Regions from separate parts of the Streptomyces sp. NPDC023157 genome, predicted to be linked through region 2. Evidence: riboswitches for the same ligand, from Rfam matches in the RefSeq annotation. Region 2 holds a riboswitch; each other region holds the start of a gene.
The links. A riboswitch is a leader RNA that binds a small molecule or an ion and turns the genes downstream of it on or off. The one in region 2 is predicted to bind cobalamin.
Positions count from the first base shown of each region.

Region 1: another riboswitch for cobalamin. It lies ahead of ACZ3ZE_RS00330 (cobalamin biosynthesis protein); the one in region 2 lies ahead of metE (5-methyltetrahydropteroyltriglutamate--homocysteine S-methyltransferase).
Region 3: another riboswitch for cobalamin. It lies ahead of ACZ3ZE_RS23855 (ribonucleoside-diphosphate reductase subunit alpha); the one in region 2 lies ahead of metE (5-methyltetrahydropteroyltriglutamate--homocysteine S-methyltransferase).
Region 4: another riboswitch for cobalamin. It lies ahead of cobN (cobaltochelatase subunit CobN); the one in region 2 lies ahead of metE (5-methyltetrahydropteroyltriglutamate--homocysteine S-methyltransferase).

Region 1 is NZ_JBVHIL010000001.1:55,743-62,797, reverse strand. Features, by position in the region: gene ACZ3ZE_RS00335 (cobyric acid synthase) at 1-1,478, opposite strand, end outside; gene ACZ3ZE_RS00330 (cobalamin biosynthesis protein) at 1,475-2,494, opposite strand; adenosylcobalamin (AdoCbl) riboswitch at 2,548-2,622, opposite strand; gene ACZ3ZE_RS00325 (hypothetical protein) at 2,805-3,026, opposite strand; gene ACZ3ZE_RS00320 (inorganic phosphate transporter) at 3,043-4,314, opposite strand; gene ACZ3ZE_RS00315 (alpha/beta hydrolase) at 4,711-5,838, shown strand; gene ACZ3ZE_RS00310 (hypothetical protein) at 5,990-7,055, shown strand, end outside.
Region 2 is NZ_JBVHIL010000002.1:197,205-204,259, forward strand. Features, by position in the region: gene ACZ3ZE_RS06710 (DUF1772 domain-containing protein) at 1-293, shown strand, start outside; gene ACZ3ZE_RS06715 (LamG-like jellyroll fold domain-containing protein) at 468-2,597, shown strand; gene ACZ3ZE_RS06720 (alpha/beta hydrolase) at 2,692-4,338, opposite strand; cobalamin riboswitch at 4,576-4,798, shown strand; gene metE (5-methyltetrahydropteroyltriglutamate--homocysteine S-methyltransferase) at 4,963-7,055, shown strand, end outside.
Region 3 is NZ_JBVHIL010000006.1:458,280-465,334, reverse strand. Features, by position in the region: gene ACZ3ZE_RS23875 (HD-GYP domain-containing protein) at 1-183, shown strand, start outside; gene ACZ3ZE_RS23870 (tetratricopeptide repeat protein) at 263-1,243, shown strand; gene def (peptide deformylase) at 1,311-1,943, shown strand; gene ACZ3ZE_RS23860 (ribonucleotide-diphosphate reductase subunit beta) at 2,020-3,033, opposite strand; gene ACZ3ZE_RS23855 (ribonucleoside-diphosphate reductase subunit alpha) at 3,033-5,396, opposite strand; cobalamin riboswitch at 5,525-5,650, opposite strand; gene ACZ3ZE_RS23850 (GNAT family N-acetyltransferase) at 5,709-6,224, opposite strand; gene mctP (monocarboxylate uptake permease MctP) at 6,311-7,055, opposite strand, start outside.
Region 4 is NZ_JBVHIL010000005.1:306,819-313,873, forward strand. Features, by position in the region: gene ACZ3ZE_RS20055 (hypothetical protein) at 1-130, opposite strand, end outside; gene cobN (cobaltochelatase subunit CobN) at 259-3,903, opposite strand; cobalamin riboswitch at 3,942-4,084, opposite strand; gene ACZ3ZE_RS20065 (cobalamin biosynthesis protein CobG) at 4,225-5,469, shown strand; gene ACZ3ZE_RS20070 (precorrin-8X methylmutase) at 5,466-6,119, shown strand; gene cobJ (precorrin-3B C(17)-methyltransferase) at 6,167-7,055, shown strand, end outside.

The DNA of each region.
Region 1 (7,055 bases), on a different contig from region 2:
CGCAGCAGCGCGTCCGTGTCGGCGTGCTCCTCGATCAGGTCGCCGAGCCGGTCCAGCTGCTCCTCGCGGAGCGCGCCGAACGAGGTGTCCGGGGCCGGGACGAAGCGGCGGCCGGACGCGGCGGCGACCTCGCGCAGGAAGGCCCGGCGGAAGCCGTCGCTCTCCAGCGAGCCGTGCCAGTGGGTGCCCCAGACGGCGCCCACCCGACAGCCGTCGAGGAAGGGCTCGCCGCCCTCGACGGTGGCGACGCCGTGGTGGATCTCGTACCCCTCGACCCGCTCGCCGAGCGCCTCGCCGACCGGCCGGGCCAGGGTCTTCTCGACCCCGAAGCGCACCCGTACGGGCAGCAGCCCGAGTCCGTCGACCACGCCGGCCTTCGACTCGACCTCGTCCTCGATCCGCTCGGCGAGCGCCTGGAAGCCGCCGCAGATGCCGAGCACCGGCCGCCCCTCGGCGGCGCGCCGGGCCAGGGCGTCGGCCAGGCCGCGTTCCCGCAGCCAGGCGAGGGCCTTGACGGTGCCGCGGGTGCCGGGCACGACCACCAGGTCCGCGTCGACGAGTTCCTCGGGCCGGTCCACGAACCGGACCACGACGCCCGGCTCGGCGGCCAGCGCGTCCACGTCGGTGAAGTTGGACATCAGCGGGACGGCGCAGACCGCGACCCGCAGCACGTCGGCGCCGACCGGCGGCGCCACCACCGACTCGCGGACGGTGCCCCGCTGCGAGACCCTCCCCCAGCCTCCGGCCGGGGGGACCCCCATGCCGTCCTCCTCGTCGATGCCGAGCCCGTGGGCGAACGGCAGGACACCGAAGGTGCGGCGTCCGGTGAGCCCGTGGAGCATGTCGAGACCGGGTTCGAGGAGCGTCACGTCGCCGCGGAACTTGTTCACCAGGAAGCCGGCGACGAGCGCCTGGTCCTCGGGCGCGAGCAGCGCCGTCGTCCCGAAGAACTGGGCGAACACCCCGCCCCGGTCGATGTCGCCGACGACCACGACGGGCAGCCGCGCGGCCCGCGCGATGCCCATGTTCACGATGTCCGTGCGCCGCAGGTTGATCTCGGCCGGGCTGCCCGCCCCCTCGCAGATCACGGCGTCATACGTGCCCCGCAGTTCCTCCAGGCACGCCAGCACCGGCTCGAAGAGCGTCCCCTGCCGTCCGCCGTGGTAGCCGCGGGCGCTCATCTCGCCGACCGGCTTCCCCATGAGCACGACCTGGCTGGAACGGTCGCCGCCGGGCTTCAGGAGCACCGGGTTCATCAGCGCGGTGGGCTCGACGCGGGCGGCCTGCGCCTGCATCGCCTGGGCGCGGCCGATCTCGGCGCCCTCCCGGGTCACGAAGGAGTTCAGGGACATGTTCTGCCCCTTGAACGGCGCGACCTTGACGCCCTGCCGGACCAGCCAGCGGCAGATGCCGGCCGTGACGACGCTCTTGCCCGCGTCGGACGTGGTCCCGGCGACGAGCAGCCCCCCACCCCTCATGCGTTCCTCCGCTTCAGCGCGCTCGCGATCATCCGGCCGCCGACACAGGCGGCCAGGGTCAGTCCGGTCACCCGGCGGGACAGGCGTACCGCCCGGTCGATGTCGGCGACCTCGACGGGCCGCCCCGCCCCGTTGAGGACCGGCCGGTGCTCGATCCGGCCGCCGTACGCGAGGGTCCCGCCGAGCCGTACGCCGAGGGCGCCCGCGAAGGAGGCCTCCACGGGGCCCGCGTTGGGGCTGGGGTGCTTCGCCGCGTCGGCGCGCCAGGCCCGGGCCGCGCCGCGCGGGTTCCCGCCGGCGACGGTGGCGAGGACGGCGGTGAGCCGGGCGCCCGGCCAGCCGGCGAGGTCGTCGAGCCGGGCCGAGGCCCAGCCGAAGCGGCGGTACTTCGGCGACTTGTGGCCGACCATCGCGTCCAGGGTATTGACCGCCCGGAAGCCGAGCAGGCCGGGCACGCCCGCGACGGCACCCCAGAACAGGGCGCCCACGACGGCGTCGGAGGTGTTCTCGGCGACCGATTCGACGACCGCGCGGGCCATCGCGGGACCGTCCAGGGAGTGCGGGTCGCGTCCGCACAGGTGCGGCAGGCGCTCCCGGGCGACCTCCAGGTCCCCGGCCGCGAGCGCCCCGCCGATCGCGCGGGCCTCGCGGCCCAGCGACGTACCGCCGACGACGGCCCACACGGAGGCGGCGGTCAGGGCGACGGTGGCGGCGCGGCTGCCCCGTACCGTACGGGCGGCCAGCGCGCCGAGCGCCACGGTGGAGCCGGCGCAGACGGCGGTGTGCAGGGCGCCCCAGCCGCGGTGGTCGCGCAGCAGGCGCTCCTCGACCGCGCCGGCCGCCCGGCCGAAGGCGGCGACGGGATGGCCTCGGCGGGGGTCGCCCGCGAGCAGGTCGACGGCGAGGCCGGCGGCCGCTCCGTAAGCGAAAGTGCGGGTGGCGCTGGTGGCGCTGCTGGCGCTGGTGGCGCCGGTGGAACCGATGGTGCCGGGAAAGCCGAGGCCGCGGCCGGGCATGGCGCTCTGTCCTCACTCAGGGTCCGCGCCCTGGATCGACGTGACCGGCGGCGAGAGTTCCTGACTCCCGGCCCCGGGGGGCCGGTCACAGTGGCGGGACCGCGCCGGATTCGCACCGGACTTCCTCTACTGGCGCCGTAATGGCCCCGGCAGTCCACCACGCTGCGCGAACAGCCGTCAACTCACCCTTGACCTGCGTCGGGTCACTGTGCGGAGCGCCACAGACACGACGGCCGGGCGGCCCGCACCCTGTGGTGCGGACCGCCCGGCCGTCGTGCTCGCCGCCTCGGACGACGCTCGGTGGAGCGCGTCAGATGACGATCAGGTAGATGCCGTACGCCACGGCCGCCGCGCACAGGGCGAAGCAGGCGTAGGCGCCGGTACGGGCCAGCGAGGCGGAGCCGCCGTTCGCGGCGGCCTCCTCCTGCTTGGAGAGGCCCATGACGCCGAGGGTGAAGAGGCCCACCAGGGCGACGGTCGCCACGAGGCTGACTCCGAAGACGGAGCCGAGGGCTGCCCAGTCGATCTTCATGCTTGGTTCCAGTTCCTTAGACCGCGGCGGCGGGGGCCGGGGGAGCGGCGGGGTCCGTGGGGCCCGGGGTGGGGATGGTGGCCTTCAGGTCCGTGTCCGTGACGGCGGCGACGGAGCCGGCCGGCGGCGGGGTGACGGCCGCGATGGCGGTGGTCACCACACCCGCGGGCTCGGCGGGGGCGTCGAGGTCGTCGGCCGTGACGTTGTTGTGGTCGACCGGCTTGCGACGGGACAGCGACCAGATGACACCGGAGCCGGCGACCAGCAGGACCGCGACGGCGGCGATGCCCCAGGGGCCCTGCTTGGTGAGGAACTCGGCGCCGGCGCCGACCACGGCCGCGGCGGGCAGGGTCAGACCCCAGGCGACGAACATCCGGGTGGCGGTCGACCAGCGGACGACTCCGCCCTTGCGGCCGAGGCCGGCGCCCATCACGGCACCCGAGCAGGACTGGGTGGTGGAGAGCGAGAAGCCCAGGTGGGAGGAGGCCAGGATGACCGTGGCGGCGCTGGTCTGGGCGGCGAAGCCCTGCTGCGGCTGGAGGTCGGTGAGGCCCTTGCCCATGGTGCGGATGATGCGCCAGCCGCCGAGGTAGGTGCCGGCCGCGATCGCGATGCCGGCGGCGACGATGACCCACATCGGGGGGTTGGAGCCGGGGGCGAGGACACCGCCGGTGACCAGGGCGAGGGTGATGATGCCCATCGTCTTCTGGGCGTCGTTGGTGCCGTGGGCGAGCGAGACGAGACCGGCGGAGGCGATCTGGCCGGCCCGGTAGCCCTTCGCGGTGGCCTTCGTCTCGGTCTTCGCGCCGATGCGGTACGTCAGGCGGGTGGCGACCATCGCGGCCAGACCGGCGACGATCGGGGCCGCGACGGCGGGGATGAGGACCTTGGTGACGATGGTCGGGCCGTTGACCGCGCCCCAGCCCGCCGACATCACGGCGGCGCCGATGAGGCCGCCGAACAGGGCGTGGGAGGAGCTGGACGGCAGACCGAGCAGCCAGGTCAGCAGGTTCCACAGGATGGCGCCGACGAGCGCCGCGAAGATCACTTCTGTACGAATGCCCTCTTCGTTGATGATCCCGCCGGAGATCGTCTTGGCGACCTCCACGGACAGGAACGCGCCGACGAGGTTCAGCACGGCGGACATGGCCACCGCCGTCTTGGGCTTGAGAGCACCGGTCGAGATGGTCGTCGCCATCGCGTTGGCGGTGTCGTGGAAACCGTTCGTGAAATCGAACACGAGAGCTGTCACGACCACAATCGCGAGCAGCAGCGTGATGTGTTCCATTTACCCAGGCAATCGTTTGACGTCAGTGGCTCGTCGAACGTACGCAACCTGGGTGAACGGAAGATGAACTGGGTCGGGCTGTGTGGTGTCCCCAACCGGGGTCCCGGCATTCCGTTTCCGCCCCCGGAACCATGCCGTCCGGCACGCCTGTCCACCATGCGGTCGGGGTGCGACCCGGGGTAAGCCCTGCCGTACCAGGACGCATACGACTCGCGCCCCTTCCACCCCACTCCACCCGTTCCGTCCCGTGGACCCCGCACGACCCCCGCGAAGACCCCCCGTCGCCCCCGCGCGCGGCCCGTCAGCCGGACGGACGACCCCGCCGAGGAGACCCATGTCACTCGTCAGGGGGCCCGCCCGGTGGCAGCCTTCCCGACCTCTGCCGACACTGGGAGCGTGCGCCCGGCTACAGCGACGGCACTTGCCGTCACCACAGTGATCGGTGTCGGCGCGGCCGCGGTGGCGGCCGGCCGGTACGCCAGCGACGCCGCCCTCGGGGTGCCGTCCGGACGCCCCCTCCCGGGCGACCCCAGACTGACCGTGCACGCCACCGGACCCGGCCGGATCACCCTCACCCGCAGCCTCGCCTCGCTGCGCCCCGGCACCTACGGCATCGAGGCCACCGGACTGCACGCGGTCGTCGGACCCGTCCTCGACCGGGTCCCGCACACCGCCGACACCGTGGTGCGCCGCCTCGAACGCGTCGAGCTCGGCACCCTCTCCACCGGCGCCCGCGTCCGCTTCACCCCCCAGCTGCACTGCGGCACCCCCGAGACCGCCCTCGGCCTGCCCTACGAGGACGTCGAGATCCCCGGCGAACTCGGCAACCTGCCCGCCTGGCTCGTCCCCGGCGCCCACTCCACCTGGGTGATCGCCCTGCACGGCCTCGGCGCCACCCGCGAGCACGCCCTCAACCTCGTCCCCTTCCTCCACCGCCGGCAGGTCCCCGTCCTCGTCCCCGCCTACCGCGGCGACGAGGGCGCGCCCGCCGCCCCCGACGGCCTCGCCCACCTGGGCGACTCCGAGTGGCGTGACGTCGACGCCGCCATCCGCTACGCCGTCCGCCGGGGCGCCGCACAGGTCGTCCTGCACGGCTGGGGCGCGGGCGCCGCGATGGCCCTGCACGCCGCCGCGGGCTCCGGGGTGCGCGACCGGATCCGCGGCCTGGTCCTCGACTCCCCGGTCCTCGACTGGGAGGCCACCCTGCGCAACCTCGCCGCCGCCCGCGGGGTCCCCGGCCCCCTCGTGCCGCTCGCCGTCCGCGCCGCCCAGGGCAGGACCGGCCTGCACGGCGACCGGCTCGCCGAGGCCGCCGACCCCGCCGGGCTGCGCGTACCGACCCTCGTCTTCCACGGACCCGACGACACGATCGCCCCCTGGGACCGCTCGCAGCAGCTGGCCGCCCTCCGCCCCGACCTGGTCACCCTCACCACGGTCGGCAACGCCCCGCACGCGTCCATGTGGAACGCGGACCCGGTCCGCTACGAGGAGGCGCTGCGGCGCTTCCTGACGCCGCTCGTGTAACGACGCGTCCGGCGGGCGGAGGGCTCCGGCCCCGGACCGCCGCCGGAGCCGCCCCCGGCGTTGCCCCCACCGCCCCCGAAGAAGGGGACCAATGCAGCGGCGTTGCGGATTCCGATTGGGCTTTCGGGCCGTCAGCGGGAAGACTGCCCCCGTGACGTCTCGAAAGCCCGATGAACCATTGGCGCGCAACTCCAGACTCCGACTCGTCCGTCCGCGGGCCCTCGCCACCGCGCGGCGGGCCGTGACGACCCGGCGCACCCGCCCGGCGCCACGCCCGCCCGAGGGGACACCGCCCCGGGCGGTACTCGCCGGCCAGGCCCGTGCCGTGCTGGCCGACGCCGTACGCATCGCCCGCTGGGCGGCCGTGGACCGCAACGCCGTGACCGCACCCCCGGACGTCGTCGACGGGGAACGGGCCGCCGCCGCACTGGATCTGACGCCCGCCCAGGTACGGGCCGGCTGGGACCGCGCCCGGCTCGCCGGACTCGTCGAACTGCACGGCGACACCGCCCGCCCCGGCTGGCGGCTGCACGCCTGGGACCGCGACGACTCCGCCGTGCTGCGCGGCTGGGTCGCCCTCTTCGACGCCTGGTCGCTGGTCCACCCGGCGCCCGAGGCCGTCGCCCCCGGCGCCGTCGCCGAGGTCGTCGAGGCCGTCCCGCAGGTCCTCTCGCTGCTCCAGCTCTCCGCCGGGCCCGTCCTGGTGCCCGCCCTGCTCGACCTGCTCGGGCAGCGCGTCGAGGAGCTGCGCGGGGAGCGCTGCGAGGTCCCGGCCCCCGGCACCGTCGTCGAGACCGCCCCCGCCGCCGAGGGGCTGTCCGCGCTGCTCGACTGGGCCCTGGAGGGCCTGGCCGCCGTCGGCGCCCTGACCCTGGGCTCCGGCCAGGCCACCCTGACCCCGCTCGGGAACTGGGCGGTCTGGGTCAAGCTGGAGCAGATCTGCGTCGCCGCGCAGAGCCCCGCCGGCAACATCGAGCAGTCCGCCGAGGACATGCTGCGCGGCTGCGCCCGCCTCACCCCGGGCCCCGCCCGCGACGAGTACCGCGCCTGGCTCGCCGCCCGCACCCTCTCCAGCGCCGTCGGCGAGCTCCTCGCCGTGGCCCGTGGCGAGGACGCCCTGCTGCGCGGCCTCGCCTTCGAGGCCCTGCGGGTGGTCGGCGCCCCGGCCGAGCCCGAGGTCCGCGCCGCCCTCGCCGAGCCCTCGCTGCGCCCGTACG
Region 2 (7,055 bases):
CGCTGATGCCGTTCTGGTACATCACGTCGCTCGTCCTCAGCGCCGTCTGGGCCGTCGCCGGATGGGACCGCCCCGGCGCCGGCCTCGTCGTCATCGCCGCCGCGCTGCTGATCGTGAGCGTGCTCATCTCGGTCCTGATCCTCGTCCCGATCAACAACCGCGGTAAGACCTGGACCCCCGAGAACCGGCCCGCCGACTGGAAGGAGCAGTCGAACCGCTGGGACCGCTTCCACTACGTCCGCGTCGCCGTCATCATCGGCGCCTTCACCCTCCTGGTCACCTCCCTCACCTGAGCCCACGGACGGCGATCCTCGGACGCCGACCCGCGGACGGACCCCGCGGACGGACCCACGCGTCGCCCTGCCCGTCGACCTGCGCCGATGAGCTGACAGAGTCATGACCACCGCCCCGGAGTCGGGGCGGGGGGAGGAGCGGACCCCCACAGGTCCGCCGGTAAGAGACGACTCATGAGAAGAATCGCGGCCCACGGGCTGCACATCATGGCGACGGTCCTCGCGGCCGTCGTCCTGCTCACGGGACAGGCGGCGCCCGCCGCCGCCGTCACGACGGTCCCGGGGGACGCGGGCGGCACGGCCACCACCCGGGAGTCGGTCCGGGCGATGACCTGGAACATCTGCGGCGAGGCGGGCGGCCGGATCGCCACGGACGACGGCTACTGCCCGTACCGCAACGTGCCCGGCAAGAAGATCGAGGGCATCGCCCAGCTGGTCGAGGAGCGGGACCTCAACGTGGTCATGCTCCAGGAGGTGTGCTCGGTCAGCCACCTCGTCCCGCTGGAGGCGAAGCTGGAGGCCGACGACCCGGGCTCCGACTGGACGTTCGCGCTCGCCGGCGGGACGCGCCCGGGCGACACGTACGAACCGGACGTGCCGGGAGTCGAGTTCATCGACGCGCAGGGCTCGAAGTGCCGCGGCTCGCTGTCCGGCACGCTGGGGGTGGCCATCGGCGTCAAGGGCCGGATGACGTGGAAGACCGAGACGGACTTCACCACTCCGCTCGGTCTGGCGATGGGGCGCGGCAGCGTGCTGTGCGTGGAGGTGGCCGGCTGGGAGAACCACGTGTGCACGACGCACGTGTCCAACTTCGGGGCCGACGTCCCGCTCAAGCTGACGCAGGCGCAGGCCGACCAGTACTACGCCGACCAGATCGCGACGGTCGCGGACGTGGTCGGGAAGTTCCCGTCCGTCGTCCTCGGCGGCGACTTCAACACCCGGCTCCAGGACCGGCTCCAGCCGCTCTACCGCCTGATGTCGGAGTGCGACCAGCGGGCGTACGGCACCGGCGACGCCTCCGACGAGCCGACCAAGTTCACCCTCGACGGCGTGACGAAGGACGCGAACGGCGGGATCCTGTCGTACGCCGGGTACACGACCTCGAAGATCGACTACCTCTTCGCCACCGGCGGCTTCACCGGCTGCGACTCCCGGACCGACTTCGCGGACCAGACGGACTACCGGATCTCCGTCCAGCCGGCCTGCACGAGGACGACGCCGTCGAGCGTCCCCGACCCGTGCAAGCCGGGCGCGACCGGCTACTCCGACCACACGCCGCTGTACGGCCACACGCAGGGCGGCGGCAAGCCGTCCTGGCGGCTCGACGGCAGCGCCGCCGGATTCGACGGCACGCTGACCGGCGGCGCCTCCTGGGCGCCGGGCGAGCACGGCGGAGCGCTGGCGCTCGACGGTTCCACCGGTACGGCCGGCGCGGCCGGGCCCGTCGTGGACACCACCCGCAGCTTCACCGTCTCCGCCTGGGCGAAGGTGAACCCGGGCGCGGGCACGTCGGTCGTGCTGTCCCAGGACGGGACGACGATCAGCGGCATGATGCTCTTCTACAACCCGGGCGACAGCAGCTGGCGCTTCGCCCTGCCGAAGGCCGACAGCGCGACGTGGAGCGTCGACCAGGCCATCGCCCCCGGCGCCACGGCCGGCACCTGGACCCATCTCACGGGCGTGTACGACGCCACCTCCGGCGCGGTCTCCCTCTACGTCGACGGCGTGAAGAAGGCCACGGCCGTCCACGCCGACGCCGACCGCTGGGCGGCCACGGGCCCGTTCGTCGTCGGTCGCGACAAGGTGAAGGGCGCCTCCAACGCCTACTTCAACGGCTCCGTGCAGCGCGTGGCCGCCTTCGGCTATCCGCTGCGCGACGACCAGATCGCCTCGTACGCCGGCAGGCTGACGGCGCCGACCGGCCGGAACACGGCGCTGCGCGAGGTCGCGGGCGAGCCGCTGTCCCAGGGCTGCCACCAGAACCTCGACCCCTTCGGCGCCGACTACGGCACGGCGACCACCCTCACGCCGACGCTGACGGCGACGGTCACCCACCCCGACCCGTCGAAGGAGGTGTGGGCCGAGTTCTCGATCTGGGACAACACGGACCAGAGCCTGCCGCAGCCGATCACCATGGGCGCGGCCGGCTCGGCCAGCACCAAGGTCCGCGGCCAGGGCACCGTCTCCGTCCCGGTCCCCCAGCTCGTCCCCGGCCACGCGTACGGCTGGCGCGTCCGCACCACCGACGGCACGACCACCTCGCCCATCTCCACGAACTGCCACTTCAGGGCCCCCGCGGCCTGAGCCCCGCCGACGGGCCGTGCACCCCTGACCACCAAGAGGAAGGGCGGGGCCCCGCGGCGCGGGGTCCCGCCCTCAGGGGCCGGTCAGGGCGCCGTCAGAAGCGGTCCTGCCCGATCGGGAGGCGCTGAGGGAGGGTCGGCAGCGGGAGCGGGGCGGAGCGGTGGGCCTGGTCGGCCGGGGTCCGGCAGGTGACGTCGGTGGCGGGCAGGCGGCCCGTGACCAGGTAGGCGGTGGCGGTCGCGTCGGCGCAGGATCCCAGTCCGTAGACGCCGTGGCCCTGGCCGCCGAGGACGGTGACCATCCGGGCCCCCTTCATCACCCGGCGCAGCCCCTGCCCGCTGGCCAGCGGCGTCTGGGAGTCCCACTCGTTCTGCAGGACGAGGGCGGGGACGGAGTTGTTCACCTTGGTGGCGGGCTCGGCCCCGCCCCGCCAGAACGCGCACGGTTTGATGTTGGACGCGAAGTCCCCGTACAGCGGGTACCTGCGCTTGTCGCGGATCGCGTCGCGCCGGTACTGCTCCGGGTCGCGCGGCCAGGCGCGGGTGTCGGCGCACACCACGGACCAGAAGGCCGCGTCCATGTTGTCCGCCGGGACGGCGGGAGCCGCGGCCGGGGAGCCGGCGGCGCTCGCGAAGGCCGGCGGTACGGGGGCGGGCGGCGTGCCGCGCCGGGCCGGTGCCGGAGTCCGGCCCTCGGCGGCGTCCTTGAGCCGTACGACCGCCTCGGCGGCGTACGCCACGTCGAAGAACACGGCCCGCGACCCGAGGCGGATGTCATCGCCCGTCAGGGCGACGCCGTCGAGTTCGATCGGCTCGCGGTCCGCCCGGGCGACCAGCGCCCAGAAGGTCGCACCGACCTCGGCCGGGGTGGCACCGAGCCCGTACGTCGCGTTCCGCTCGGCGGCCCAGGCGGTCCAGCGCGCGAACGCCGGTTCCGCCCCCTCGGCCCATATCTGGATCATGCCGCGCCAGATCCGCTCCGGGTCGACCGCGCTGTCGAGCACGAACCGGTCGGCGCGCTTCGGGAACATCTGCGTGTAGACGGCTCCCAGATAGGTGCCGTAGGAGTAACCGAGGTACGAGATCTTCTTCTCGCCGAGCACGGCACGGATGACGTCCATGTCGCGTGCGGTGTCGCGGGTGGTGAGGTGCGACAGGACGACGCCGTTCCGCGCCCGGCACTTCTCCGCGACGGTCCGGGCCCACTGGACGTCCTTCGTGAACGTCGCCGCCCGGTACGGGCGTTGCCACTCCCTCTCGGCGTCGTTCAGCCCGCAGCTCACCGGGCTGCTCCGGCCGACACCCCGGGGGTCGAAGCCGATCAGGTCGTACCGCTTCTTCACGTCGTCCGACAGCATCGGCGCCATCCAGACCGGCATGTCGAGGCCCGGTCCGCCGGGCCCGCCGGGGTTCAGCAGCAGCACACCGCGCCGGTCACGGGCGCTGGTCGCCTTCGTCCGGGACACGGCCAGGTCGAGCGTGCGGCCGTTCGGACGGGCGTAGTCGAGGGGCACCTTGATCGTGGCGCACTCGTACTCCGCCGGTCCTTCGGCGTCGCAGCGGCTCCAGCGCGGTTTCTGGTGCCCGTAGCGCGCGAGCGGATCGGGTGAAGGGATAGCGGGGGTGGCGGCGGCGGTCCGGGGTGCCGGTGCGGCCGCCGAGGCCACGGCGGGGGTGAGTACGGGAAGGAGCGTCGCGATGGCGCCGAGGGCCACGGTGGACGCCGTTCGTCTGCTTCGCACGGTGATGGAGATCCTCGCGGGAGGTGGACGTTCTGGCCCAAGAACCCTTGCTCAGAAGGGACGTGCCCGAATCCCCCCGAAGGACGGCATCCTCTCCCTCTGAAGGAGGACCCGACCCTGACCGATGGCACAGAACCAGCCACTCCCACAAGGCCCTTGATCCCGTGGGGCCTGTCGTGACGTGAACTCCGGCGTTCCCGTGCCGACTTCACCCGCCGGCCGGCGTGGCCCGTGGTCTAGAGTGAGAGCGCAGCTGGTTCGCCCCGTCCGCCAGGCGGGATGCGTCGTAAGAGGGAACCCGGTGGGAATCCGGGACTGCCCCGCAGCGGTGAGCGGGAACGACCGCCGTCACACAGCACTGGGTCCGACGTACCGGATCTGGGAAGCGACGGCCAGTAGGAGTCTCGTACGACGAGACGTGCCCGCGAGTCCGAAGACCTGCCCGTTGCCCGCACGCGGACGATTCCGTGTGTGGCCATCCGGTGACCTCGAGGGCGGGTCGGCGACCATACAGGCGGACGAGCGTGTCGTGCTGCGCGCGTGCGCATCCGCCTGTCCCCGGTCTCTCTTCGCCCCTCGTCAGGTCCCCGGACCTCAGGGATTCATCTCGCGAAGGAGATCTCCGTGACCACGAAGTCCGCAGCAGCGGCAGCACGGGCCACCGTGTACGGCTACCCCCGTCAGGGGCCGAACCGCGAACTCAAGAAGGCGATCGAGGGTTACTGGAAGGGCCGCGTCACCACGGACGCCCTCCGGAACACCGCCGCCGCACTGCGCCGGAAGAACTGGTCGCAGCTCGCCGACGCCGGCATCACCGAAGTGCCGACCGGCGACTTCTCGTACTACGACCACGTCCTCGACACCACCGTCATGGTGGGCGCGATCCCGGGCCGCCATCGCGACGCCGTCGCCGCCGACGCGCTGGACGGCTACTTCGCCATGGCCCGAGGCACCCAGGACACCGCCCCGCTGGAGATGACGAAGTGGTTCGACACCAACTACCACTACCTCGTCCCCGAACTGGGTCCTGACACCGTCTTCTCGACGGACTCGGCCAAACAGGTCGCGGAGCTGCGCGAGGCCCTCGCGCTGGGCCTGACCGCCCGACCCGTCCTGGTGGGACCGGTCACCTACCTCCTGCTGGCGAAGCCCGCCCCCGGCGTGGCGGCGGAGTTCGAGCCGCTGACCCTGCTGGACCGCCTGCTGCCCGTCTACGCCGAGGTCCTCGCCGACCTCCGGGCCGCCGGCGCGGAGTGGGTGCAGATCGACGAACCGGCCCTGGTACAGGACCGCAGGCCCGCCGAACTCGCCGCCGCCGCACGGGCCTACCGCGATCTCGGCGCCGCACGAGACCGGCCGAAGCTGCTCGTCGCCTCCTACTTCGACCGGCTGGGCGACGCCCTCCCGGTGCTCGCCAAGGCTCCGGTCGAAGGACTCGCCCTCGACTTCACCGGGCCCGCCGCCGCGAACCTCGACGGACTCGCGGCCGTCGGCGGCCTGCCCGGCAAGCGGCTCGTCGCCGGCGTGGTCGACGGGCGCAACGTGTGGGTCAACGACCTGAAGAGCTCCCTCGCCACCCTCGGCACCCTCCTCGGTCTCGCGGGCCACGTGGACGTGTCGGCCTCGTGCTCGCTGCTCCACGTCCCGCTCGACGCCGCGGCCGAGACGGACGTCGACCCGCAGGTCCTGGGCTGGCTCGCCTTCGCCCGGCAGAAGGCGGACGAGGTCGTCGCCCTGGCCAGGGGCCTGTCCCTGGGCACCGACGCCATCAGCGGCGAGCTGGCCGCCAACCGGAGTGCGCGCTCCGCCCGCGCCGCCTCCCCCCTCACCCGCGATCCCGCCGTGCGGGCCCGGGTCCGGGCCGTCACCGAGGCGGACCTGCGCCGCTCGCAGTCCTACGCACAGCGTGCCGCGGCCCAGCGGGCCCACCTCGGGCTTCCGCTGCTCCCGACGACCACCATCGGGTCCTTCCCGCAGACGGCCGAACTGCGGGCCGCACGCGCGGACCTGCGAAGCGGCCGGATCGACACCGTCGCCTATGAGGAGCGCATCAAGACGGAGATCCAGGAGGTCGTCTCCTTCCAGGAGAAGACCGGACTCGACGTCCTGGTGCACGGCGAGCCCGAACGCAACGACATGGTGCAGTACTTCGCCGAGCAGCTCGCCGGCTACCTCGCCACCCGGCACGGCTGGGTCCAGTCGTACGGCACCCGCTACGTCCGCCCGCCGATCCTCGCCGGCGACATCTCCCGCCCCGCGCCGATGACCGTGCGCTGGACCGCGTACGCGCAGTCCCTCACCGCCAAGCCGGTCAAGGGCATGCTCACCGGCCCGGTCACCATGCTCGCCTGGTCCTTCGTCCGCGACGACCAGCCGCTCGCCGACACCGCCCGGCAGGTGGCTCTCGCGCTGCGCGACGAGGTGCACGACCTGGAGGCCGCCGGGACCTCCGTCATCCAGGTCGACGAGCCCGCGCTGCGCGAGACCCTGCCGCTGCGGGCCGCCGACCACCCCGAGTACCTGGCCTGGGCCACCGAAGCCTTCCGGCTCAGCACCGGCGGCGTGCGGCCGGACACCCAGATCCACACCCACATGTGCTACGCCGAGTTCGGCGACGTCGTCCAGGCCATCGACGACCTCGACGCCGATGTCATCAGCCTGGAGGCGGCCCGGTCCCACATGCAGGTCGCCCGCGAACTCGCCGCCCACGGCTACCC
Region 3 (7,055 bases), on a different contig from region 2:
GTCCGGGCCGTCAACGCCTACGACGACCTCGCCGCCACCACCGCGGGCGGCGGCCTCGGCGCCCTCGAACGCCTCCGGCTGGGCACGGCCCGTGACTACCACCCCGAGGTCGTCGAATCCCTCGCCAGGGTGCTCGCCCGCGGGGGTGCCCCCAGGGGCATCGCCCCAGTCCCACCGGGGTAACCCATGGGTAATGAGCGCGCGTCCGACCGGGCATGGTTGGATGCGAACAAGAGGGTGAAGCGACCGGCAGGCGGGAATCGTGAGGATCTTCGGGAAGGTACGGCATCGGCCCTCCGCCTCGTGGCGGCAGGCCACCGACCGCGCGTTCACGCTGATCGGCGACGGACGGTACGAGGACGCGGGCGCGCTGCTGACGCGTGCGGCGGACCTGGAGCCCTGGCTCTCGGAGTCCTGGTTCAACCTGGCCCTGCTGCACAAGTTCCGGCACGACTGGGAGCAGGCCCGGGCCGCCGGGCTGCGCGCGGTCGCCCTGCTCGACAAGGAGACCGGCGCCCCCGACTGGTGGAACGTCGGCATCGCCGCCACCGCGCTCCAGGACTGGCCGCTGGCCCGCCGCGCCTGGCAGGCCTACGGGCTGAAGGTCCCTGGCGCCGCCTCCGGCACCGGTGAGCCGGCCGGCATGGAGCTGGGCAGCGCGGCCGTGCGGCTCTCCCCGGAGGGCGAGGCCGAGGTCGTGTGGGGCCGCCGGCTCGACCCGGCCCGCATCGAGGTCCTGTCCATCCCGCTGCCGTCCTCGGGCCGCCGCTGGGGCGAGGTCGTCCTGCACGACGGCGTCCCGAACGGCGAGCGGACCACCAGCGCGGGCCCCTCGTACCCCGTCTTCGACGAGATCGAGCTGTGGGCGCCGTCGCCGGTGCCGACCTGGGTGGTCCTCCTGGAGGCCGCCACCGAGGCCGACCGGGACGCCCTGGAGCAGCTCGCCGCCGACGCCGGCTTCGCCGCCGAGGACTGGTCCTCCTCCGTACGGCTGCTCTGCCGGGCCTGCTCGGAGTCGACCATGCCCAGCGCCGAGGGCGAGGGCGAGCACCTGGATCCGCACGACCACAGCGAGCCGGGTCACCCGGGCCCGCTCGGGCACCGCTCGCCCGGCGAGCTGTGGGTGCCGGAGCGCGAGTGCGGCATCGCCGCCCCCGCGGGCCTGGTCCGCGGACTGCTCGACGGCTGGGTCGCGGACAGTCCGGACAGCCGCGAGTGGCGTGATCTCGAAGAGGTCTGCTGAGGCGACGGCCCGGGGCCCGTAGGCTGTCCTCCGACGGAATCGGGTTTTCAGAAGGGCGCGGCCGGACATGGCGCAGCAGGAGACGGACCAGCAGGTCGAGAACGACGGTTTCGTCGTGGACACGGAGGAGTGCGAGGAGCGTGAGCTCGCGCACCGTGAGCGGGGCACCTCGCGTCCCATCACGGTCGTCGGCAACCCCGTGCTCCACCGGGAGTGCAAGGACGTCACCGAGTTCGGCGCCGAGCTGGCCCAGCTGATCGACGACATGTTCGCCAGCCAGAAGACCGCCGAGGGCGTCGGCCTGGCCGCCAACCAGATCGGTGTGGACCAGAAGGTCTTCGTCTACGACTGCATGGACGACGACGGCGTCCGGCACGTCGGGCACGTGGTCAACCCGGTCCTCCAGGAGCTGCCGGCCGACCAGCGCGTCCTCGACGAGTCCAACGAGGGCTGCCTCTCGGTGCCCACCGCGTACGCCGAGCTGGCCCGCCCGGACTACGCCGTGGTGCACGGCCAGGACTCCCAGGGCAACCCGATCAAGGTGCGGGGCACCGGCTACTTCGCCCGCTGCCTCCAGCACGAGACGGACCACCTGTACGGCTTCCTGTACATCGACAAGCTGTCGAAGCGGGACCGCAAGGACGCCCTGCGCCAGATGGAAGAGGGCACCCCGCGCTACCCGGTCGTCGCGAACGACTGACCCGCGCGTCCCCGGACATGCCGAAGGGCCCCGCTCCCCCCGTGGAGCGGGGCCCTTCGCCGTACCGGACGGGCTCCTAGAAGTCCTCGTCCAGGTCCACCGAGCCCTCGACCGCCACCTGGTAGGCGGACGGGCGGCGCTCGAAGAAGTTGGTCAGCTCCTGGACGCCCTGGAGCTCCATGAACGCGAACGGGTTCTCCGAGCCGAACACCGGCGCGAAGCCCAGGCGGGTGAGGCGCTGGTCGGCGACGCACTGCAGGTACTCGCGCATCGACTCGGTGTTCATGCCCGGCAGGCCGTCACCGCACAGGTCGCGGCCGAACTGGAGCTCAGCCTCGACGGCCTCCCGCAGCATCGCGGTGACCTGCGCCTGGAGCTCGTCGTCGAAGAGCTCGGGCTCCTCCTTGCGGACGGTGTCCACGACCTCGAAGGCGAAGTTCATGTGCATCGTCTCGTCGCGGAACACCCAGTTGGTGCCGGTCGCCAGGCCGTGCAGCAGACCGCGGGACCGGAACCAGTACACGTACGCGAAGGCGCCGTAGAAGAACAGGCCCTCGATGCAGGCGGCGAAGCAGATCAGGTTGAGCAGGAAACGGCGGCGGTCGGCCTGGGTCTCCAGCCGGTCGATCTTCTCGACCGAGTCCATCCACTTGAAGCAGAACTGCGCCTTCTCGCGGATCGAGGGGATCTCCTCGACCGCGTCGAAGGCGGCCGCGCGGTCGTCCGGGTCGGGGAGGTAGGTGTCGAGCAGCGTCAGATAGAACTGGACGTGCACGGCCTCCTCGAACAGCTGGCGCGAGAGGTACAGCCGCGCCTCGGGCGAGTTGATGTGCTTGTAGAGCGTCAGGACCAGGTTGTTGGACACGATCGAGTCGCCGGTCGCGAAGAACGCGACCAGACGGCCGATCATGTGCTGCTCACCGGGGGTGAGCTTGGCGAGGTCGGCGACGTCCGAGTGGAGGTCGACCTCCTCCACGGTCCAGGTGTTCTTGATCGCGTCGCGGTAGCGCTCGTAGAAGTCCGGGTAGCGCATGGGGCGCAGGGTCAGTTCGAAGCCCGGGTCGAGGAGGTTCTTGTCGGTGGAGCTCATTACTGGCAGGCCTCGCAGGACTCGGGGTTCTCAAGGGAGCAGGCGACGGCGTCGGGGTCGGCGACCTGCTGGACGGGGATGGGGGCGGCGGCCTGCGCGGCGCGGGCGATCCGGGTCGCCGGGCGCGAACGCAGGTAGTACGTGGTCTTCAGGCCCTGCTTCCAGGCGTACGCGTACATCGACGACAGCTTGCCGATGGTCGGCGTCTCCAGGAACAGGTTCAGCGACTGCGCCTGGTCCAGGAACGGGGTGCGGGCGGCGGCCATGTCGATCAGGCCGCGCTGCGGGATCTCCCAGGCCGTGCGGTACAGCTCGCGCACCTCGGCCGGCACCCAGGTGAAGCCGGCCACCGAGCCGTTGGCGTCGCGCAGCGCCTCACGGGTCTGCGCGTCCCACACGCCGAGCCGCTTCAGCTCGTCCACGAGGTACGAGTTGACCTGGAGGAACTCGCCGGACAGCGTCTCGCGCTTGAACAGGTTGGAGACCTGCGGCTCGATGCACTCGTAGACGCCGGCGATCGAGGCGATCGTCGCGGTCGGCGCGATGGCGAGGAGGAGGCTGTTGCGCATGCCGACGGCGGCGATCCGCTCGCGCAGCGCGGCCCAGCGCTCCGGCCAGTTCAGCTCGACGTCGAAGTGGTCCGGGTGCAGCACGCCACGGGCCGTACGGGTCTTGTCCCAGGCGGGCAGCGGGCCGTTGCGCTCGGCGAGGTCGGCGGAGGCCTCGTACGCGGCCAGCATGATCCGCTCGGCGATCCGGGTGGACAGCGCGCGGGCCTCGGCCGAGTCGAAGGGCAGCTTCAGCTTGAAGAAGACGTCCTGGAGGCCCATCGCGCCCAGGCCCACCGGGCGCCAGCGGGCGTTGGAACGGCCGGCCTGCTCGGTCGGGTAGAAGTTGATGTCGACGACCCGGTCGAGGAAGGTGACGGCGGTGCGCACGGTCTCGTCCAGGCGCGCCCAGTCGATCTGCCCGCCGTCGGCTCCTTCCTGGACGAAGGCGCCCAGGTTCACCGAGCCGAGGTTGCAGACGGCCGTCTCGCCGTCGTCGGTGACCTCGATGATCTCGGTGCAGAGGTTCGAGGAGTGGACGACGGAGCCGGGCTCGGCGGTCTGGTTGGCGGTCCGGTTGGACGCGTCCTTGAAGGTCATCCAGCCGTTGCCGGTCTGCGCGAGGGTGCGCATCATGCGGCCGTACAGGTCACGGGCCGGCATGGTCTTCTTGGCCAGGCCCGCGGCCTCCGCCTTGCGGTACGCGGCGTCGAACTCGTCGCCGTACAGGTCGACCAGCTCGGGCACGTCGGCGGGGGAGAACAGCGACCACGCGGCGTCGGCGTTGACCCGGCGCATGAACTCGTCCGGGATCCAGTGCGCGAGGTTCAGGTTGTGCGTACGGCGGGCGTCCTCGCCGGTGTTGTCGCGGAGCTCCAGGAACTCCTCGATGTCCGCGTGCCAGGTCTCCAGGTAGACCGCGGCGGCGCCCTTGCGGCGGCCGCCCTGGTTCACCGCGGCGACGGAGGCGTCCAGCGTCTTCAGGAACGGCACGATGCCGTTGGAGTGCCCGTTGGTGCCGCGGATCAGCGAACCGCGGGCGCGGATGCGCGAGTACGACAGGCCGATGCCGCCCGCGTGCTTCGACAGGCGCGCGACCTGGTGGTAGCGGTCGTAGATGGAGTCCAGCTCGTCCTGCGGGGAGTCCAGCAGGTAGCAGGAGGACATCTGCGGGTGGCGGGTGCCGGAGTTGAACAGGGTGGGGGAGGAGGGCAGGTAGTCGAGCCGGCTCATCAGCCCGTACAGCGCCGCCACCTCGTCCACGGCACGCGCCGACTCGTCCTCGGCGAGGCCGCTCGCCACGCGCAGCATGAAGTGCTGCGGGGTCTCGACGACCTGGCGGGTGATCGGGTGCCGCAGCAGGTAGCGGGAGTACAGGGTGCGCAGGCCGAAGTAGCCGAAGCGGTCGTCGCCGGCCGGGTCGATCAGCGCGTCGAGGCGCGCGGCGTGCGCGGCGACGAACGCGGCCGTGCGGTCGGCGATCAGGCCCTCGCGGTGGCCGACGGCGACGGAGGCCGAGAAGGACACCGCGCCCTGGCCGGCCGCCTCGTCGGCGATGGTGATCGTGAGGAGCCGGGCGGCGAGCCGGGAGTACGCCGGGTCCTCGGCGATGAGTCCGGCGGCGGCCTCGGTGGCCAGCTCGCGCAGCTCCGCCTCGTCCGAGCCGGCGCTGCGGCCGCGCAGGGCGGCGGCGGCGACCTTGCCGGGGTCGGTGTCCGGGAGGTCGGCGGTGAGATCGGTCAGGACCCGCAGCAGCACGGTGCCGGGGCCGTCGGTCTCGATCGCTGCGGCCGGATCGGCGGGCGCGATGGTCACGTGGGGGCTCTCCCTCGCTCGGCGCGGAGCCAGGACGGGAGGCGGGAACGGGCGGCCGTACGCACGGCGGCGCCGCGTCCACCGGCCCACTCCGCGAGGCCCGGACGTCTGTGACACCCGGAACGGACGGACCGGGCGCGCTGCCGGCAGGTCTTCGGACTCACCCTGGGCGCGAAAAGCGCGCAAAACACACCGTTGCGGGACAGTTCCGGATTTCCACCGGATTCCCCTGCGGCGACAGCGAGGACGAGCATACATGTGGGGGGCGCCGCTCACGGCACCCCCCACATGTTGTGTCGGTCGGGGCGGAGTTCAGAGCTCCAGAACGTAGGTGAAGAGCGTGAGGTCGAGCCCCTGGACGGGCTTCCAGTCCCGCTCGGGGGAGCGGACGAAGCCCAGTCGCTCATAGATCCGGTGGGCGGTGGCCATCGTCCGCTGGGTGGACAGCACGATCCGCGCGCACCCCTCGACGGCCCGCGCCCGGTCCACGCAGGCCCGCACCAGGGCCTCCCCGACGCCCCGGCCGCGCGCCGCGTGCGCGACGGCCAGCATGCGGAACTCGGCCTCGCCCTCCCGGGCGATGTCCGCCCACTCCTCGCCGCCGGCGGTGAAGGTCACCCCGCCGAGGACCGTGCCGGCCGCGTCCGTGGTGTCGACCGCCACGAGCACCTCGGCCTCGGCGTCCCGCCGGGCCACGTCCCGCAGCAGGTGCAGGTACGCGTCGTCCTCGCCGAAGGCGAGGAACCCGTCGTCGAGATAGGCCCGCGCGGTGATCTCGCCGAGGGCCGCGTACTCCTCGGGCCGTACCGCCCTGATCGTGAAGTCCATGCCCGGCAGTCTGCCCCCGGCACGGCTCCGCCCGCCTCCGGATAACCGGAGGCGGGCGGAGGGGCCGGAGCGGACGGCCGCGGGGCTCAGTGCCCGGCGGTGCCGACCTTCGGCAGTTCGGTGGCGACGCCCGCGTCACCGGCGTCCGCCGTGTAGTCCCCGGGCGAGGTCTCGTCGACGCCGTCGGGCGCCTTGAGCGCCTTCAGGACGACGGTGAGGACCACGGTGACGACCAGGTTGAGCACGAAGGCGGTGAGGCCGATGTAGCCGATCTCCCCGATGCCGGGGATCTCGGCCGAGGAGCCGCCGAAGTGCTTCTGGGTGGGGCTGGCCACGCCGTACGCGGCGGCGGTGCCGTAGACCATGCCGACGGCCCAGCCGGCGAGCAGCGCCCAGCGGTGGAACCAGCGGGTGAACAGGCCGCCGACGAGGGCGGGGAAGGTCTGCAGGATCCAGATGCCGCCGAGCAGCTGGAAGTTGATGGCGACGGTCTTGTCCATGGTGAGGACGAAGACCAGCGCGCCGACCTTCACCAGCAGCGAGACCAGCTTGGAGACCTTGGTCTCCTGCTCGGGCGTCGCGTCCGGCTTGAGGAAGTCCTTGTAGATGTTCCTCGTGAACAGGTTGGCCGCTGCGATCGACATGATCGCGGCCGGCACCAGGGCGCCGATGCCGATGGCGGCGAAGGCGACGCCCGCGAACCAGGCGGGGAACATGTCCTCGAAGAGCTGCGGGATGGCGAGCTGCCCGTTGGTGACCTTGACGCCGGCGGCGATCGCCATGAAGCCGAGCAGCGCGAGCAGGCCCAGCATCAGCGAGTACAGCGGCAGG
Region 4 (7,055 bases), on a different contig from region 2:
TCGTGGGGTGCGCGGACTTCGGGGCCTTCGGCTTCGGAGGCGTACCCCCGTCTCCTCCGCCCGAGCAGGCGCCCAGGGCCAGGCCCAGACCCAGCACCACCGCCGTCGTCACAGCTCCGCGGGCACGCACGCCCACCACCCCACCCCAGGTCGACGTCCCGATCCGCACGCACGGCGCGCGCGGACCGGGAGCGTAACCCAGAGCCCCGCGCCGCCCGTCACCGCCCGTCGGGGTCGGTGAGAGCCCGTCGGGGCCTGTCAGCGCCCGTCGGGGTCCGTCGGGTCCGCCGCGCCCTCCAGATCACCCTCCGTCTCCAGGAACACCTGCCGCAGCGCCGCCAGCGTCTCCGGGTCCGGCTTCTCCCACATGCCGCGGGACTCGGCCTCGAGGAGGCGCTCGGCGATGCCGTGCAGCGCCCACGGGTTGGCCTCCTTGAGGAAGGCCTGGTTCTCCGGGTCGAGGACGTACGCCTCGGTCAGCTTGTCGTACATCCAGTCGGCGACCACGCCCGTCGTGGCGTCGTAGCCGAAGAGGTAGTCGACCGTCGCCGCCAGCTCGAACGCGCCCTTGTAGCCGTGCCGGCGCATCGCCTCGATCCAGCGCGGGTTGACCACGCGGGCGCGGAACACCCGGGAGGTCTCCTCGACCAGCGTGCGGGTGCGGACCGTCTCCGGGCGGGTGGAGTCGCCGATGTACGCCTCGGGCGCCGTGCCCTTCAGCGCGCGGACGGTCGCCACCATGCCGCCGTGGTACTGGAAGTAGTCGTCGGAGTCGGCGATGTCGTGCTCGCGCGTGTCCGTGTTCTTCGCCGCGACCGCGATCCGCTTGTACGCCGTCTCCATCTCGGCGCGCGCCGGGCGCCCTTCGAGACCCCGGCCGTACGCGTAACCGCCCCACACCGTGTACACCTCGGCCAGGTCGGCGTCGGTGCGCCAGTCGCGCGAGTCGATCAGCTGGAGCAGACCCGCGCCGTACGTGCCCGGGCGGGAGCCGAAGATACGGGTGGTGGCGCGCCGCTCGTCGCCGTGCTCCGCCAGGTCCGCCTGGGCGTGCGCCCGTACGTAGTTGTCCTCGGCGGCCTCGTCGAGGCCCGCGACCAGCCGTACGGCGTCGTCGAGCAGGCCGATGACGTGCGGGAACGCGTCCCGGAAGAAGCCCGAGATGCGCAGCGTCACATCGATGCGGGGACGGCCCAGCTCGGCGAGCGGGATGGGCTCCAGGCCGTTCACGCGGCGCGAGGCGTCGTCCCAGAGCGGGCGGACGCCCAGCAGGGCGAGCGCCTCGGCGACGTCGTCGCCCGCGGTGCGCATCGCGCTCGTGCCCCACAGGGAGAGGCCCACGGAGGTCGGCCACTCGCCGTTGTCGGTGCGGTAGCGCTCCAGGAGCGAGTCGGCGAGCGCCTGGCCGGTCTCCCACGCGAGGCGGGACGGCACGGCCTTCGGGTCGACCGAGTAGAAGTTGCGGCCGGTCGGCAGCACGTTGACCAGGCCGCGCAGCGGCGAGCCCGACGGCCCCGCCGGGACGAAGCCGCCGTTCAACGCGTGGACGGCGTGCGTGAGTTCGTCGGTGGTGCCGGCCAGGCGCGGGACGACCTGCTCGCAGGCGAAGCGCAGCACCGCGTGCACGTCGGCGCCGTACGCGCCGGCCACGGAGGCGATCGCGTCCACGGACCAGTCCGCCGCCTCCATGCCCTCGACCAGCTCGCGGGCCTTCGCCTCCGCCTCGTCGGCGGTGGTGCGGGTCGCCGCCGACTCGTCCAGGCCGAGGGCCTCGCGCAGGCCCGGCAGCGCCTGCGTGCCGCCCCAGATCTGCCGGGCGCGCAGGATCGACAGGACCAGGTTCACCCGGGCCTCGCCGACCGGGGCGCCGCCCAGGACGTGCAGGCCGTCGCGGATCTGGGCGTCCTTGACCTCGCACAGCCAGCCGTCGACGTGCAGCAGGAAGTCGTCGAAGCCGTCGTCCTCCGGCCGGTCCGCCATGCCCAGGTCGTGGTCCAGCTTCGCCGCCTGGATCAGCGTCCAGATCTGCGCGCGGATCGCCGGCAGCTTCGCCGGGTCCATGCTGCTGATCTGCGCGTACTCGTCGAGCAGCTGCTCCAGGCGCGCGATGTCGCCGTACGAGTCGGCGCGGGCCATCGGCGGCACCAGGTGGTCGACGAGCGTGGCGTGCACGCGCCGCTTGGCCTGGGTGCCCTCGCCCGGGTCGTTGACCAGGAACGGGTAGACCAGCGGCAGGTCGCCGAGCGCGGCGTCCGGGCCGCAGGCGGCGGACAGGCCGGCGTTCTTGCCGGGCAGCCACTCCAGGTTGCCGTGCTTGCCCAGGTGCACCATCGCGTCCGCGCCGAAACCCCCGTCCTCGGCGCGGGCGGCGATCCAGCGGTAGGCCGCCAGGTAGTGGTGCGAGGGCGGCAGGTCCGGGTCGTGGTAGATCGCGATCGGGTTCTCGCCGAAGCCGCGCGGCGGCTGGATGAGGACCAGCAGGTTCCCGCGGCGCAGCGCCGCGAGCACGATGTCCCCCTCGGGGTTGCGCGAGCGGTCCAGGAACATCTCGCCCGGGGCCGGGCCCCAGTGCTCCTCGACCTGGGCGCGCAGCTCCGCCGGGAGTTCGGCGTACCAGCGCTTGTAGTCGGCGGCCGGGATACGGACCGGGTTGCGGGCCAGCTGCTCCTCGGTGAGCCAGTCCTGGTCGTGGCCGCCGGCCTCGATCAGGGCGTAGATCAGCTCGTCGCCGTCGCCGGAGACCAGGCCGGGGATGTCCGCCTCGGGACCGAAGTCGTAGCCCTCGGCGATGAGCCGGCGCAGCAGCGCCACGGCGGAGGCCGGGGTGTCGAGGCCGACGGCGTTGCCGATGCGGGAGTGCTTCGTCGGGTACGCGGAGAGGACGAGAGCCAGCTTCTTCTCGCCGTTCGCGATGTGCCGCAGACGGGCGTGCCGGACGGCGATGCCGGCGACGCGGGCGGAACGCTCGGCGTCCGCCACGTACGCGGGCAGGCCGTCCTCGTCGATCTCCTTGAAGGAGAACGGGACGGTGATGAGCCGGCCGTCGAACTCCGGGACGGCGACCTGGCTGGCCGCGTCCAGCGGCGACAGGCCCTCGTCGTTCTCCTCCCACGCGGCGCGCGAGCCCGTCAGGCACAGCGCCTGCAGGATCGGCACGTCCAGGGCGGCGAGCGCGCCCGCGTCCCAGGCCTCCTCGTCGCCGCCGGCCTGCGCCTCGGCCGGCTTGGTGCCGCCCGCCGCGAGGACCGTCGTGACGATCGCGTCGGCACCGCGCAGCTCGTCGAGGAGCTCCGGCTCCGGGGCCCGCAGGGAGGCCACGTACAGGGCCTTCGCCCGGGCGCCCTTCTGCTCGATCGCGTCGCAGAGGGTGCCGACGAAGGCGGTGTTGCCGCTCATGTGGTGGGCGCGGTAGTAGAGCACGGCGACGGTGGGGGCGCCCTCGGGCGTCTCCCCCGGGGTCCGCTCCAGCGGGCCCCAGGTCGGCGCGGGGGCCGGCGGCTCGAAGCCGTGGCCGGTGAGCAGCACCGTGTCGGAGAGGAAGCGGGCCAGCTGGCCGAGGTTGGCCGGGCCGCCGTGCGCCAGGTACGCGTGCGCCTCGGTGGCCACGCCGACCGGGACGGTCGACGCCTCCATCAGCTGCGCGTCGGGAGCCTGTTCGCCGCTGAGCACCACCACGGGCTTCCCGGCGGCCAGGACCGTGTCCAGGCCGTCCTCCCAGGACCGCAGGCCGCCGAGGAGGCGGACGACGACGAGCTCGACGCCGTCGAGGAGAGCGGGGAGGTCGGCCAGCGGCAGCCGGGACGGGTTGGCGTACCGGTACGCCACCTGCCCATCGGCGACGGCGGCGTCCGCCGCGCGGGCGCTGAGCAGGTCGGTGTCGGAGTGCGACAGCAGCAGGAGCATGGCGAGCTCAGGCCCTTTCCTCGGGGTTGTCCGCGCCCCGGGTGGTCGTATGGACGGCGGGAGTTCCTGACTCACCGCCCCGGAACTCCGGACCGGCTCACAGTGGCGGGACCGCGCCGGATTCTCACCGGGCTTCCTCCCCGGGGTCCTGGGACCCCATGCCGTCTGCATCCTAGATCGTGAGCGGGCGCGGCGGGGGGAGAGCGGGGGGTCGGGCGGATCACACCGGGTGGGCGGGGGCCGTACGCGGCTGCCGCCGCCCCGCCCGTGGCCGGTTCGTGCCAGGTGGGAGCGGATCGTGCCGTGGGTATGCTCGCCGCCATGTCGGCCACCCCACGCACCTCGCCCGAACCGGGCGAACCTCTCATACGGGACCGCGGCGACGCCTGTCCGGGTGCGCTGCGACTGCACGCGGCGGACGACGGGCGGCTCGCCCGACTGCGCCTGCCCGGCGGGCGCCTGACGGAGGCTCAGGTTCTCGCTCTGGCCGACGCGGCCGAGTCCCTCGGGGACGGCAGCGTCAGCATCACCTCACGCGGCAACGCGGAGCTGCGCGGGCTCGGCGAGAGCTGCGGCACCGAGCTGGCCGCGCTCCTCGACCGGGCCGGGCTGCTGCCCTCGCCCAGCCACGAACGGATCCGCAACATCGTCGCCTCACCGGCCGCGGGACTGGACGGACTCGGCGGCCCCGACCCGCAGTTGTGGGCGCGGGAGCTGGACGCGCTGCTGTGCGCGGAGGCGTGGACGGCGGCGCTCTCGGGACGGTTCCTGTTCGTCCTGGACGACGGGCGGGGCGACGTCGCGGGGCTCGGCGGGGATGTGACCTTGCTCGCAGAACAGCCCCCCGCGGGCGGGGAGGCCCGCGCCCGGCTCCGCCTCGGCGACCACACCTTCCGGATCGCCGCCGCCGACGCCCCGCGCGCCGCGCTCGCCGCCGCCGACGCCTTCCTGCGGGCCGCCGAGACCGCCGGGACGGGGGCCTGGCGGGTGCGGGAACTGCCCGAGGGGTGCGTGCCGGACCTGGCGGCGGCCCTGACGCGTGCCGGGCTCGTCGCGGAGCCCGTCCCCCACGCCGTACCCCCGCTGCCCCAAGGGGAGCCGCCCGCCCCGGGGCCGCTGGGCGCGGACGCCCTGTACGTCCTCGCGCCGCTCGGCCGGCTGACCGCCGTCCAGCTGCGGGCGCTGCTGCCGGCGCGCGAGGTGCGGTTCACGCCCTGGCGCGGTGCGGTGGTCGCCGCGCCGCCCGGCCGGCTCGCCGAGCTGGCCTCGTACGGCCTGATCACCCGGCCCGACACCGCCGGCACCGGCGTCGGCGCCTGCACCGGGCGGCCCGGCTGCGCCAAGTCCCTCGCCGACGTGCGGGCGGACGCGGCCCTCGCGCCGCACGGGCGGCTGCCCGTCCACTTCTCGGGGTGCGCACGCCGCTGCGGGCACCCGCACGGCGCCTGGGTCGACGTCCTCGCCACCGAGGACGGCGCCTACCTGGTCGACGGCGTCCCCACCCCCCGTACCTCCCTGTCCGAAGCGGTCGCGGCGGCCCGCGGCCCGGCGACCCCCACGAGATGAGCGAGAGCACCAGGATGTTCGAGTACGAGAAGGACGGCGCGGAGATCTACCGCCGCTCCTTTGCCACGATCCGCGCCGAGTCGGACCTCGCGGGCCTGCCCGCCGACGTCGCCACGGTCGCGGTGCGGATGATCCACGCCTGCGGCATGACCGACCTCGTGCGGGACATCGCCCACTCCCCCGGCGTCGTCGCCTCGGCGCGCGCCGCCCTGCGCGCGGGCGCGCCCATCCTGTGCGACGCCCGGATGGTCGCCAGCGGCGTCACCCGCAAGCGGCTGCCCGCCGACAACGACGTGGTCTGCACGCTCTCCGACCCGTCGGTGCCCGCGCTCGCCGCCGAACTGGGCACCACCCGGTCGGCCGCCGCGATGGAGCTGTGGCGGGACCGCCTGGAGGGCTCCGTCGTCGCCATCGGCAACGCGCCGACCGCGCTCTTCCACCTCCTGGAGATGATCGCGAAGGGCGCGGGCCGGCCCGCCGCCGTGCTCGGCATCCCGGTCGGCTTCATCGGCGCCGCCGAGTCCAAGGACGCGCTGGCCGCCAACGACCTGGGCCTGGAGTACCTGGTCGTACGGGGCAGGCGGGGCGGCAGCGCCATGACCGCGGCGGCGCTCAACGCCCTCGCGCACGAAGCGGAGATCCAGCAGTGACCGGAAAGCTGTACGGGGTCGGGCTCGGACCCGGCGACCCGAACCTGATGACGGTGGCCGCGGTGAAGGCCATCGCCGGCGCCGACGTCGTCGCGTACCACTCGGCGCGGCACGGGCGCTCCATCGCCCGCTCCATCGCCGCCGAGCACCTGCGCGAGGACCAGATCGAGGAGCGGCTGATGTACCCGCTCACGGTCGAGACCACCGACCACCCCGGCGGCTACCGGGGCGCGCTCGACGACTTCTACGAGGAGGCCGCGGCCCGGCTCGCCGCCCACCTCGACGCGGGCCGCACGGTCGCCGTCCTCGCCGAGGGCGACCCGCTGTTCTACGGCTCGTACCAGCACATGCACAAGCGGCTCGCGCACCGCTACGACACCACCGTCATCCCCGGCGTCACCTCGGTCAGCGCCGCCGCGGCCCGCCTCGGGGAGCCGCTGTGCGAGGCCGAGGAGGTGCTGACGATCGTCCCCGGCACGCTGCCGGAGGACGAGCTGACGGCCCGTCTCGCGGGCACGGACTCGGCGGTCGTGATGAAACTGGGCCGCACGTTCCCCACGGTCAGGCGGGCCCTGGAGCGGGCCGGCCGCCTTGAGGACGCCCGGTACGTGGAGCGCGCGTTCATGGCGGGCGAGCGCACCGGCCGCCTCGACGCGATCGACCCGGACTCGGTCCCGTACTTCTCCGTCGCCGTCCTCCCCTCCCGCATCGACGCGCAGCCGCCGGTACGGGAACGGGGCGAGGTCGTCGTCGTCGGCACCGGCCCCGCCGGGGCGCCCTGGCTGACGCCCGAGTCGCGCGGCGCGCTCGTCAACGCCGACGTGCTCGTCGGCTACACCACCTACCTCGACCGGGTGCCGGTGCTGCGCGCCGGGCAGATCCGGCACGGCTCGGACAACAAGGTCGAGTCGGAGCGGGCCGAGTTCGCCCTCGACC